DNA from 3 places in the Catenovulum sp. SX2 genome. Region 3 is predicted to be linked to each of the others. Evidence: predicted binding sites of a transcription regulator. Region 3 holds the regulator's gene; each other region holds the start of a gene.

Region 1 (3,287 bases), 1.1 Mb from region 3:
ATTACCTGAAAACACTAAAGCTGTGATTGATGCTAAAAGCTGGCAGTGGCCTGAAGTATTCAAATGGTTACAACAAGCTGGTAATGTTGAAACGCACGAAATGCTTCGCACCTTTAACTGTGGTGTTGGCTTAATTATTTCAGTACATGAAGATGACGCTGAAGCAGCTTTAGTTAGCTTACGCCAGTCTGGTGAAAAAGCTTGGATTATTGGTCACGTTAGCGAAGCGACTGACGAAGAAGAACAAGTAGAGATGATCTAACAGTGTCAAAAAATTTTGTTGTATTGATATCTGGCAGTGGTTCTAACCTACAAGCTTTAATTGATGCATGTGAAAGCGGCCTAATTGATGGCCGCATTTCAGCTGTTATTTCAAACAAAGCAGACGCTTATGGTTTAGTAAGAGCAGAAACCGCCAACATTCCTACCCATACTTTAAGTCACAAATCTTTTGCAAGCCGTGAAGAATATGACATTGAACTTGCCAAACTTATTGAAAGCCATCAACCAGATTTAGTGGTACTTGCTGGTTTTATGCGAATTCTAACTGCAAACTTTGTGCAAAAATTTGTTGGTAAAATGTTGAACATTCATCCATCTTTGCTGCCTAAGTACCAAGGATTGAATACTCACCAACGCGCATTAGATGCTGGCGACAAAGAACATGGCGTGAGCGTGCATTTTGTCACCGAAGAGCTAGATGGTGGGCCTGTTGTGTGTCAAGCAAGTATTAGCGTGACTGCAGATGATACAGCTGAGACACTTGCACAACGTATACATAAAAAAGAACATATCATTTACCCACTCGTGGTAGATTGGTTCTGTAAAGGTAAATTAACCATGCAAAATGGAGCAGCTTGGTTAGACGATAAAGTTTTACCGGCAACCGGGATACAGTATGTTGAAGAGAATTAGTGGTTTATCAATTTTTTGTGTTATCTCCAGTGCATTAGCCTTTAATGCATCGGCTCAAGCTGTTGAAACGCAAGCACTGACGCCTTTTACCGCCAAATATAAGGTATCAAAAGGTCGACTGAATTTAGGTAGTGCTAAACGACAGTTATCACAAATTGGCGAAAACCGCTTTACCTTCTCTTACTTCTCGGATTTATCTTTACTTATTTTAAGCGACCACAGACGCGAAACCTCAGAGTTAGTTGTTAATCAACAGCAAGTAAAACCTCTGCGTTATTTATTTAAACGCGAAGGCACAGGCAGTGATAAAAGCACCACTCTCGACTTTAGTAATGGTCAAGTGTTGGATGTTGAAACAGACAAAAAGATTGAAGTAGCTTCTGATATCCAATGGTACGACGAAGTCAGCTATCAGTTGCAGCTAAAACTAGATTTAGCCGCAGGCAAACAAGAAATGTTCTACTACCTAGTTAACCATAAGAAAAAAGATAAACTTTATCATTTTAAAGTGGTTGGCGAAGAAGTGATCGAAGTGCCGGCAGGCAAAATTGAAACAGTAAAATTGCAACGTATTAGAGACGACAGTAGTGATCGCGTCACTGAATTTTGGTTAGCGCCTAAACTTGGTTATTTGTTAGTGCGAATTCGCCAAGAGCGAGACGGCAGTGAAGTTGCTGACGCACAACTAGAGCAGTATGTGTTTAATCCACTGTAAACATACAGTAGTTTAGAATACAAAAAAGGCGAGTTTAACTCGCCTTTTTTGTATCCGAGATTGACTAACCTAGCTCCCCTGCCCTCAAGCCAATAAAATCAATATATAGATACAAATTAAATAAACATATAAAAATTAATTATACCTGTTTAATTAACCAGTAGTTGACCTGTATAAAACATCAGTATACTGTATATATATACACTTTACTGGATAAGAAAACAGGTGCTGCTATGAAAACTTTTATTGCGATTAAACCAAACCAACCAATTCAAATGTGTGCAACCAGCGACAACCAAGCCGAAACAGTTACTAAACGCTTTTGGCAAAAAGTAGCCCGTATTCAAGAAAATAAACGTTGGCTGTGTGTAGTAGCGCCACAGAGTATGCCTTCACGCCAAGAGCTAGAAGAAATGGGCGTGCAGTTAAATAAAATGTTGGTTATCCACCAAAATAAAACTAAAGCGATAGAAACCATTATCAAAGCAGTTAAGGCTGGTAAATGCAGCACTGTAGTTGGCTGGGTAGATGAATGCAGCAGCTTACAATATCAGGCGCTCACTGCTTTAGGCGCACAAAATAACTGTAATACCCTATTGGTTAAAGCTGATAGCCAAGCTAAAACAAACACAGTAAAACAAGCAGCTTAATTACTTTATTTGTTAGGTTATAGCTGAGCAAAATTGAGCTCATAGCCCCCAAAATCATTTCTGTATCAGGTAAGTTTGTTGCGCTTCACTTGATATAAGCACCCAGTTTTTAGTGCATTTGCACCTCTCACCCGGCCAGTTTACTGGCCTTTTTTTACTCTACACCTAACTCTTTTAATCTTTGTTTTAAATAACTTCCTGCTGTATATCTTTCAGATAAAACCACATCAGGTCTTGCATGTAAAAACAGAGGCATGGATATACGTGATTGAGTAGTTGCTTCACCCGTTGGGTTTACCACTCTATGTGTGGTTGATGGGTAATAATGTTCACAAGCTTCTTGTAACATATCGCCAGTATTAATAATTAAATAACCGAATTCTGCTGGTACATCTAACCAGTGACCGTTTTTATCTTTAACCTGTAAACCTGATTGAGTCGCAGCGGGTAATATGGTGAGTAAATTAATATCTTCATGTGCAGCTGCACGAATCGCCCCTTTCGCTTCTGTACCGGCAAAAGGTGGATAATGCAAAATACGCAGCATGGTCATATCTGAGTCAACAATCATATTAGACAGTGGCTCACTGAGCTTTTCAGTTATATGCGCTGGTGTATATTGCTCAACCCAAGTTAACAAGGTACAGGCAAGTTGATTGGCTTGTTGGTAATAAGTGAGCGTATCCGCTTTAAGGTTTTCAGGACATTGACCCCAAGGGTAAAAATGGAAGTATTCTTTGATGTCTTTGACTGATGCGCCCTTAGCAGTTTCAGCTTTTTCGGTTGAGAAAAAACCATCTTGGCGATCTTTATTAAAAGCATAATCGAACTTAGTTTCTGAGCTATAAAACCCTTGCCATTGTTGATATAAATGGGTGACTTGCGCTTTTTCTAAAGGATGATTTTTTAAAACCGCAAAACCTATTTCTTTTAGCGATCTTGCAAATTCTTGTGCTGCATTGTCACTTGTATAATCAATTGCTTCTAACATAAATCCCCTCGCATAA
Region 2 (3,287 bases), 110 kb from region 3:
AATTGCCCTGGGAAACTGTTACTTACAAAGTAAATGAAGGTGCTGCGGTATTAATTCGCAACGGTAAAGTATTTGTTACATATTCAGCCAGCGCAACTGACCATAACTACACTATGGGTTTATTATGGGCTGACGCAGATGCTGATTTAATGGATAAAAGTTCTTGGAACAAATCACAAGAGCCAGTATTTTCAACTAACGAAGCCGTTAAACGTTATGGCCCAGGTCACAACAGCTTTACAGTTGCAGAAGATGGCAAAACCGACGTGTTAATTTACCACGCTCGTACTTATAAAGAATTAATCGGTAACCCATTAACAGATCCTAACCGTGACGCACGCGCTCGCGTAATTACTTGGGACGAAAATGGCTTCCCGGTATTCGGTCAAGAATTAGCTGACTAATAGCCTAGCAGTTTATTAGTTTTAAGTGCCGCTCTGGCGGCATTTAAATTTTTGCCATAATACAAACTGCATAAAACAAAAACGCCGCACTCTAATAAAGAGTGCGGCGTTTTTTATTCTGCTGTCAGTGCCATATCAAATCCACTTAAAGCACCTGAAGGGCAAGACTACAATCTCGCATCTTCAAGTATCAAGCAGCTTGGGTATCTTTATTCGTCCGTAGCTTCTGCAGCAGCTTTATCTTCAACTGCGTTAGCTGCATCTTTTTTCGAAGGTAATAATAAGCGTTGACGTAAAATACCTTCAACTTCTTGTGCCATGTCTAAATTCTCTTGTAAGAATTTAATACAGTTAGCTTTACCTTGACCAATACGATTGCCATTGTAGCTGTACCAAGCACCTGATTTGTCGATTAAACCTTCTTTAACACCTAGGTCTAATAACTCACCTTCTTTAGAAATACCTTGGCCGTACATAATTTGGAAATCAGCTTGTCTAAATGGTGGAGCAACTTTGTTTTTAACCACTTTAACACGCGTTTCACTACCCGTTACTTCATCACCTTCTTTCACGGCACCAGTACGACGAATATCTAAACGCACAGAAGCATAGAATTTAAGTGCATTACCACCAGTTGTGGTTTCAGGGTTACCGAACATAACACCTATCTTCATACGAATTTGGTTAATGAAGATACAAAGGGTATTTGATTTCTTAATGTTCGCTGTTAATTTACGCAAAGCTTGCGACATTAAACGCGCTTGCAAACCAACGTGTGCATCACCCATTTCGCCTTCAATTTCAGCTTTTGGTGTTAATGCAGCTACCGAGTCAACTATGATTACATCTACTGCACTTGAGCGCACTAACATGTCAGCAATTTCTAATGCTTGCTCACCAGTATCAGGTTGAGAAACTAATAATTCGTCGATATTTACGCCAAGTTTTTCTGCGTATACTGGGTCAAGTGCATGCTCAGCATCGATAAAGGCACAAGTTTTACCTTTTTTCTGCGCTTCTGCGATTGTTTGTAACGTTAGTGTTGTTTTACCAGATGATTCAGGACCGAAGATTTCAACAACACGACCACATGGCAAACCACCTATACCTAGCGCAATATCTAAGCTTAGTGAACCAGTTGAAATACTTTCAATGTCCAATGCTGAGTTGTCACCCAACTTCATGATCGAACCTTTACCAAATTGGCGCTCGATTTGTCCTAATGCTGCACTAAGGGCTTTTTGTTTGCTGTCGCTCATTTAAGAAATCTCCGACTAGGTATTCGTTAAGTTGGGTTTAAGTATACTGGTTACTCATACAGTATCAAGTTTTTTGTTGGAAATTTTTTGCGGGGTGTTTGTTGATGGGTGCAATGGTCAGATGGAAACAATCGCTTTGTCGACATTTGCAACTAGGCACTAATAATATTCAGCGTGAAAACTATAAATTTCTTGCCGATAATGTCTGGGTTGTATCGCATGCCTAAGCCGAGTTTTGTAACCTATAGACCTTAAGTAGTTTGGAATATAACAATGTGACCACCACCCTTTACCGCTCAGGTCTAACCCTTTGATTGGGGATAAATCTATTTCACAGGCAGTCATACTACATTTCACATACAGAATATCTAAATGAGGACATGTACTCGCAACCCACTTTGATAAGTGTTTTGTTAATTGCATTGCTCGGTGATCTTCAAAGTTACCCTGAAAAAACAAACTGTCGTACCAAGCTCTTGGCACAGTTGGAAATTTCAAATATACAGGGCTGATAGGAAAATTAGTTGCAGAATAATCTTTGTTTGTAGGGGGGCGGTCTTTTAAACCAGGTACTTCTCGTAGCATAAATTCAGGGACGTCTTTAAGCCGGGCAAGAGCTTGTTCTAGCGGGACGTCAACAAGCTCTTTTGTCACCATTGCTTTATGGCGCTCTTGCTGTAAAAAGGCTTCAATACTCATGGCATCATCGTCAACGAATGCTTTTTCTTCCGTCGCTGGCTCATGCTGCTTATTCAAATGCTGGTTATGGTTAGCTTTGTGCTCAGTAGAAGCGTCTGTCGGATGTTTCGATTTCTCTTTTACTGGCGAGTTAGCAAGGGTTGTTTCAGTATTATTGACACTAAAATCGTGAATCAGAGGTTTGTTTATTGGTTCAGCATTAGGATAGAGGGCGACCAATAAACCAATGATACAAACTAGAACCACACACAATAGTGGTTTAAACACTGTCATTGATATTCCCTCTTAAACATTAATGATATTAAGACGCTACCGAGTATTCCCACCCAGCATAGTTTGGCAATTAACTTTAAAAGTTTTGAGCTCCAAAAACCAATTACTCAGCGATAACATTGGTAAAAAGTTCGTCAGCAATAACTTAGAGCAAAATTTCTTTTTCATGGATGAAAAAGCGAAGCGTACAGGGATTGTATTCACAGCGGTTTTGCGAAAGTTATGCTGTCGTGCTTTTGAGCATATTGCACATAACCACTCAGCGACTTGTTATCACTCGGTTTTATCCAACAAAACTTCAATTTTTTCCAATGCATATAAAATAGCCTGCTGCCGAACTGCCGCTCTATCACCATCAAATACTTTATGTTCACACAACGCACCTTGCCCTTTAATTTGCCAAGCAAAATGCACTAAACCTACAGGTTTAGTATCGGTTGCCCCACCCGGCCCAGCAATACCACTAGTGGTTACCGCAATATCAGCCCCAGAGTTTTGCAACACACCGGCAGCCATTTCCGCAACCACTTGCTCACTCACAGCACCATACTTTTCTAAAGTATCAGCGGCCACGCCTAGACAATTTTCTTTGGCTAAATTACTGTAAGTCACCCAACTTTGGGTAAAATAGGCAGAACTTCCGGCGATTTCG
Region 3 (3,287 bases):
AAATTTACATAACCTCTACCGAAGTGACGTAAATTTTTTAAGATAGAAAATAAATGTAACCATGACTCTTTTTTCTTCTTTTCACCTTTTAATTCACGCAAATAAGTTTTTACTTCCATGACGTGCTCGTAACCTATATATACAGGAACTAAGGTGACAGGACGCTCAAGGTTTCTCAGCATGGTTTGCACTGTCATAGCCAACATGCCGGTTTTCGGTTTTAACAAACGCCCTGTGCGCGAACGGCCCGACTCAGGATAAAACTTGATTGCATAACCTTTGCTAATGAGCTGGGCTAAATATTCACGAAATGTCTCTGAATAAAGTTTATTGCCGCGGAATGAACGACGGATAAAAAATGCACCGGCGCGACGGAATATTGGGCCCATAGGCCAAAAGTTTAAATTAACCCCTGCTGCGATATGTGGTGGTACTAAACCTTGGTAATAAATTACATAAGTGAGCAGTAGGTAATCCATATGGCTACGATGACAAGGTACATAGATAAGCTCATGACCATCTTGTGCAAGTTTACGTACAGCATCGCCATTTTTCACTTCAAGACCAGAATAGAGTTTGTTCCAAACCCAAGTCATAATACGATCAAGCAGTCTAATGTGGCTTTCACGATAATCGGCAGACATTTCGTCCAAATAGGATTTTGCTGTTTGACGGGCTTTTTCGATTGGAATATTTTTACTTTTCGCTTCGTCTTCAATCGCTTTTTTTATAACAGGGGACGCTAATAACGAGGTAATTAAATTATCGCGTTGCCATAAACGCGGCCCTGCCATAGCAAGACGTTGGCGCTGGAAGTGAAAACGCGCAACACGTAACAATTTGTGGCTGATTTCATCATCTGAACCATAGTTTTCAACAACATGACGAATGGATAGCGGTTCATTAATTGAAATGAAGTTATCTCGGCCGGAAAACAACACTATAAAGAACTTTTTCAACCAGCTAGGTTTTCTTTGGTCGTTGAACAAGGTTTTTATGTTATTGGTTTCAACACCCGGTGAGCGCCCCCAAGCGACAAAACAAGGCACAAGTTTGGCGTCTAAATCTGTGTTGACTGTATGTAAATCCAATACGGTTTGTATTTGTGCTTTCGCGTCGGTTTCACCAGACGATTTTTGTAACACAGGTTGTAATTTATCTAAACACACGTAGCGGCGAAACAGCTGCTCACCAATTTTTACCGGCTTAAATGGGCTAGGTAAACCTGCTTTACTACAGGCTCGTTTTAACACCAATAAATCGGTTATCGAATCGTGTTTTAATACATAAAATATTGGCTGTGTACCACAGTCTTGTGTGAGCTTATCAAACTGGCCTAATACCAATTTTGACTTTGTTAACAAGCGTGTGGGGTATTCAATTAAATAGCTGAATAGCTTTTTGTAGTCAGTCATCTAATAACAAGTAGAAAAAAATTTGCCGTTATTGTAGCACGGCAACTTATTATTTGGTTAGCTTCGGATTTTGCAAATGTTGGATTAAATTCAGCTTGAGCTTGTGTTTTTATCTAGCCTGTATATACTAACAGTACTTTGTACTGTATGGATAAACATTGTTATGCGCCCACTCACGCCAAGACAAAGCGAAATATTACAGCTGATAAAAGACAATATTCAAGAAACTGGCATGCCACCAACGCGTGCTGAAATAGCGAAAATTTTAGGTTTTAAATCACCCAATGCTGCGGAAGAACACTTAAAAGCGTTAGCGAAAAAAGGTGTGATTGAGATTATGGCCGGTACCTCACGTGGTATTCGCTTAGTTGCCCAAGATGGTGACTTAGTTGAAGAGGAAGGTTTACCGCTAATTGGCCGTGTAGCGGCTGGTAACCCAATATTAGCAACTGAACACGTTGAACAACACTATAAAGTTGACCCTGCATTGTTTCGACCAAATGCAGATTTTTTACTGCGTGTACACGGCGACAGTATGATAGATGTTGGTATTTTAGATGGTGACCTATTGGCTGTACATAAAACTCAAACTGCACAAAATGGTCAAGTTGTGGTAGCTCGGGTCGAAGATGACGTAACTGTTAAACGTTATCAACAAAAAGGCCATAAAGTTATTCTAATTGCCGAAAATGCTGATTTTGCACCAATAGAAGTTGATTTAACCACTACACCTTTTGCAATTGAAGGTTTAGCTGTTGGTGTTGTTAGAAGTACAGGTGGCTTCTAAGTTTTATTTTTCCTTTTTCTCCTTTGTGTAATAAAGAAGAGTGTTAAGTGGTTATTTACCTTGCACTCGCCTTTATTGCTATGATCTTGCCGCTTGCTGTTTTTTCCTTTCAACTAATATCTAATAAATTCCCTCGCTTAATTGTTAAAAAATAAAAATATTTTTGTTTGTTATTGGATCTAATGCAAATCATTGTCTATTTTTTATTCATAACCTATGCAAACGCATGTTTGTATACGCAGTAATAAAATAAAACTAATGTTGTATTAATTGATGTGGGAATCGTTGCGCTAACAATCTAACTTCTACACGCCAATTGATCAGCAAAAAACAAGGAGTTTTAGCTGTGGTCAAAAGAGTTGTTGCATTTATCTTCGCTGTTATAGCGTCTAGCTTATCTTTTGTATGTTTAGCTTCAAACGAGCGGAGTGATCTAAACTTGCCGGTTGGGGTAACAGACATAAGCCAAAAAGTTTATGACTTACATATGACGATATTTTATATCTGTATCGCCATTGGGGTTGTGGTTTTTGGTGCAATGCTGTGGGCTATGGTATTTCACCGTAAATCAAGAGGGGTGAAAGCGGCCAATTTTCATGAAAGCCTAAAAGTGGAAGTGGCATGGACTATAGTACCCTTTTTCATTTTGATTGGTATGGCAATCCCAGCTACAAAAACCTTGTTTGAAATGGAAGACGCTTCCGAGTCTGACATTAGCATTGTCGTGACAGGCTCACAGTGGAAATGGCATTACAAATACCTAGATGATGACATTGAGTTTTATAGTTTGATGTCGACCCCAATGGAACAAATCCAGAATAAATGGGTAAAAGGTGATACCTATTTACTTGAGGTGGATAAACCTTTAGTCATTCCAACCAACCGCAAAGTCCGTTTTTTAATGACTTCAGATGATGTAATTCATAGCTGGTGGGTGCCTGATTTTGCTGTGAAAAAAGATGCAAACCCTGGTTTTATTAATGAAGCTTGGACTCGCGTAAACGAGCCCGGCATTTACCGAGGTCAATGTGCTGAATTATGCGGTAAAGATCATGGTTTTATGCCTGTAGTGGTCAAAGCTTTGC

The links. Region 3 encodes LexA, which represses DNA repair genes until DNA is damaged. Its sites were predicted from a motif close to TACTGTATNNNNATACAGTA; they were not measured.
Region 1: a site for LexA is predicted at 1,818-1,837, ahead of ACMZOO_RS02465 (SulA-like leucine-rich domain-containing protein). Genes of this name have one in related genera too.
Region 2: a site for LexA is predicted at 1,708-1,727, ahead of recA (recombinase RecA). Genes of this name have one in related genera too.

What each region holds. Positions count from the first base shown of each region.
Region 1 is NZ_CP182493.1:559,835-563,121, forward strand. Features, by position in the region: gene purM (phosphoribosylformylglycinamidine cyclo-ligase) at 1-262, shown strand, start outside; gene purN (phosphoribosylglycinamide formyltransferase) at 265-915, shown strand; gene ACMZOO_RS02460 (DUF3108 domain-containing protein) at 899-1,630, shown strand; gene ACMZOO_RS02465 (SulA-like leucine-rich domain-containing protein) at 1,864-2,280, shown strand; gene ACMZOO_RS02470 (2OG-Fe(II) oxygenase family protein) at 2,435-3,271, opposite strand.
Region 2 is NZ_CP182493.1:1,549,629-1,552,915, forward strand. Features, by position in the region: gene ACMZOO_RS06525 (glycoside hydrolase family 43 protein) at 1-404, shown strand, start outside; gene recA (recombinase RecA) at 614-1,663, opposite strand; gene ACMZOO_RS06535 (hypothetical protein) at 1,823-2,635, opposite strand; gene ACMZOO_RS06540 (CinA family protein) at 2,909-3,287, opposite strand, start outside.
Region 3 is NZ_CP182493.1:1,663,375-1,666,661, reverse strand. Features, by position in the region: gene plsB (glycerol-3-phosphate 1-O-acyltransferase PlsB) at 1-1,415, opposite strand, end outside; gene lexA (transcriptional repressor LexA) at 1,579-2,202, shown strand; gene coxB (cytochrome c oxidase subunit II) at 2,573-3,287, shown strand, end outside.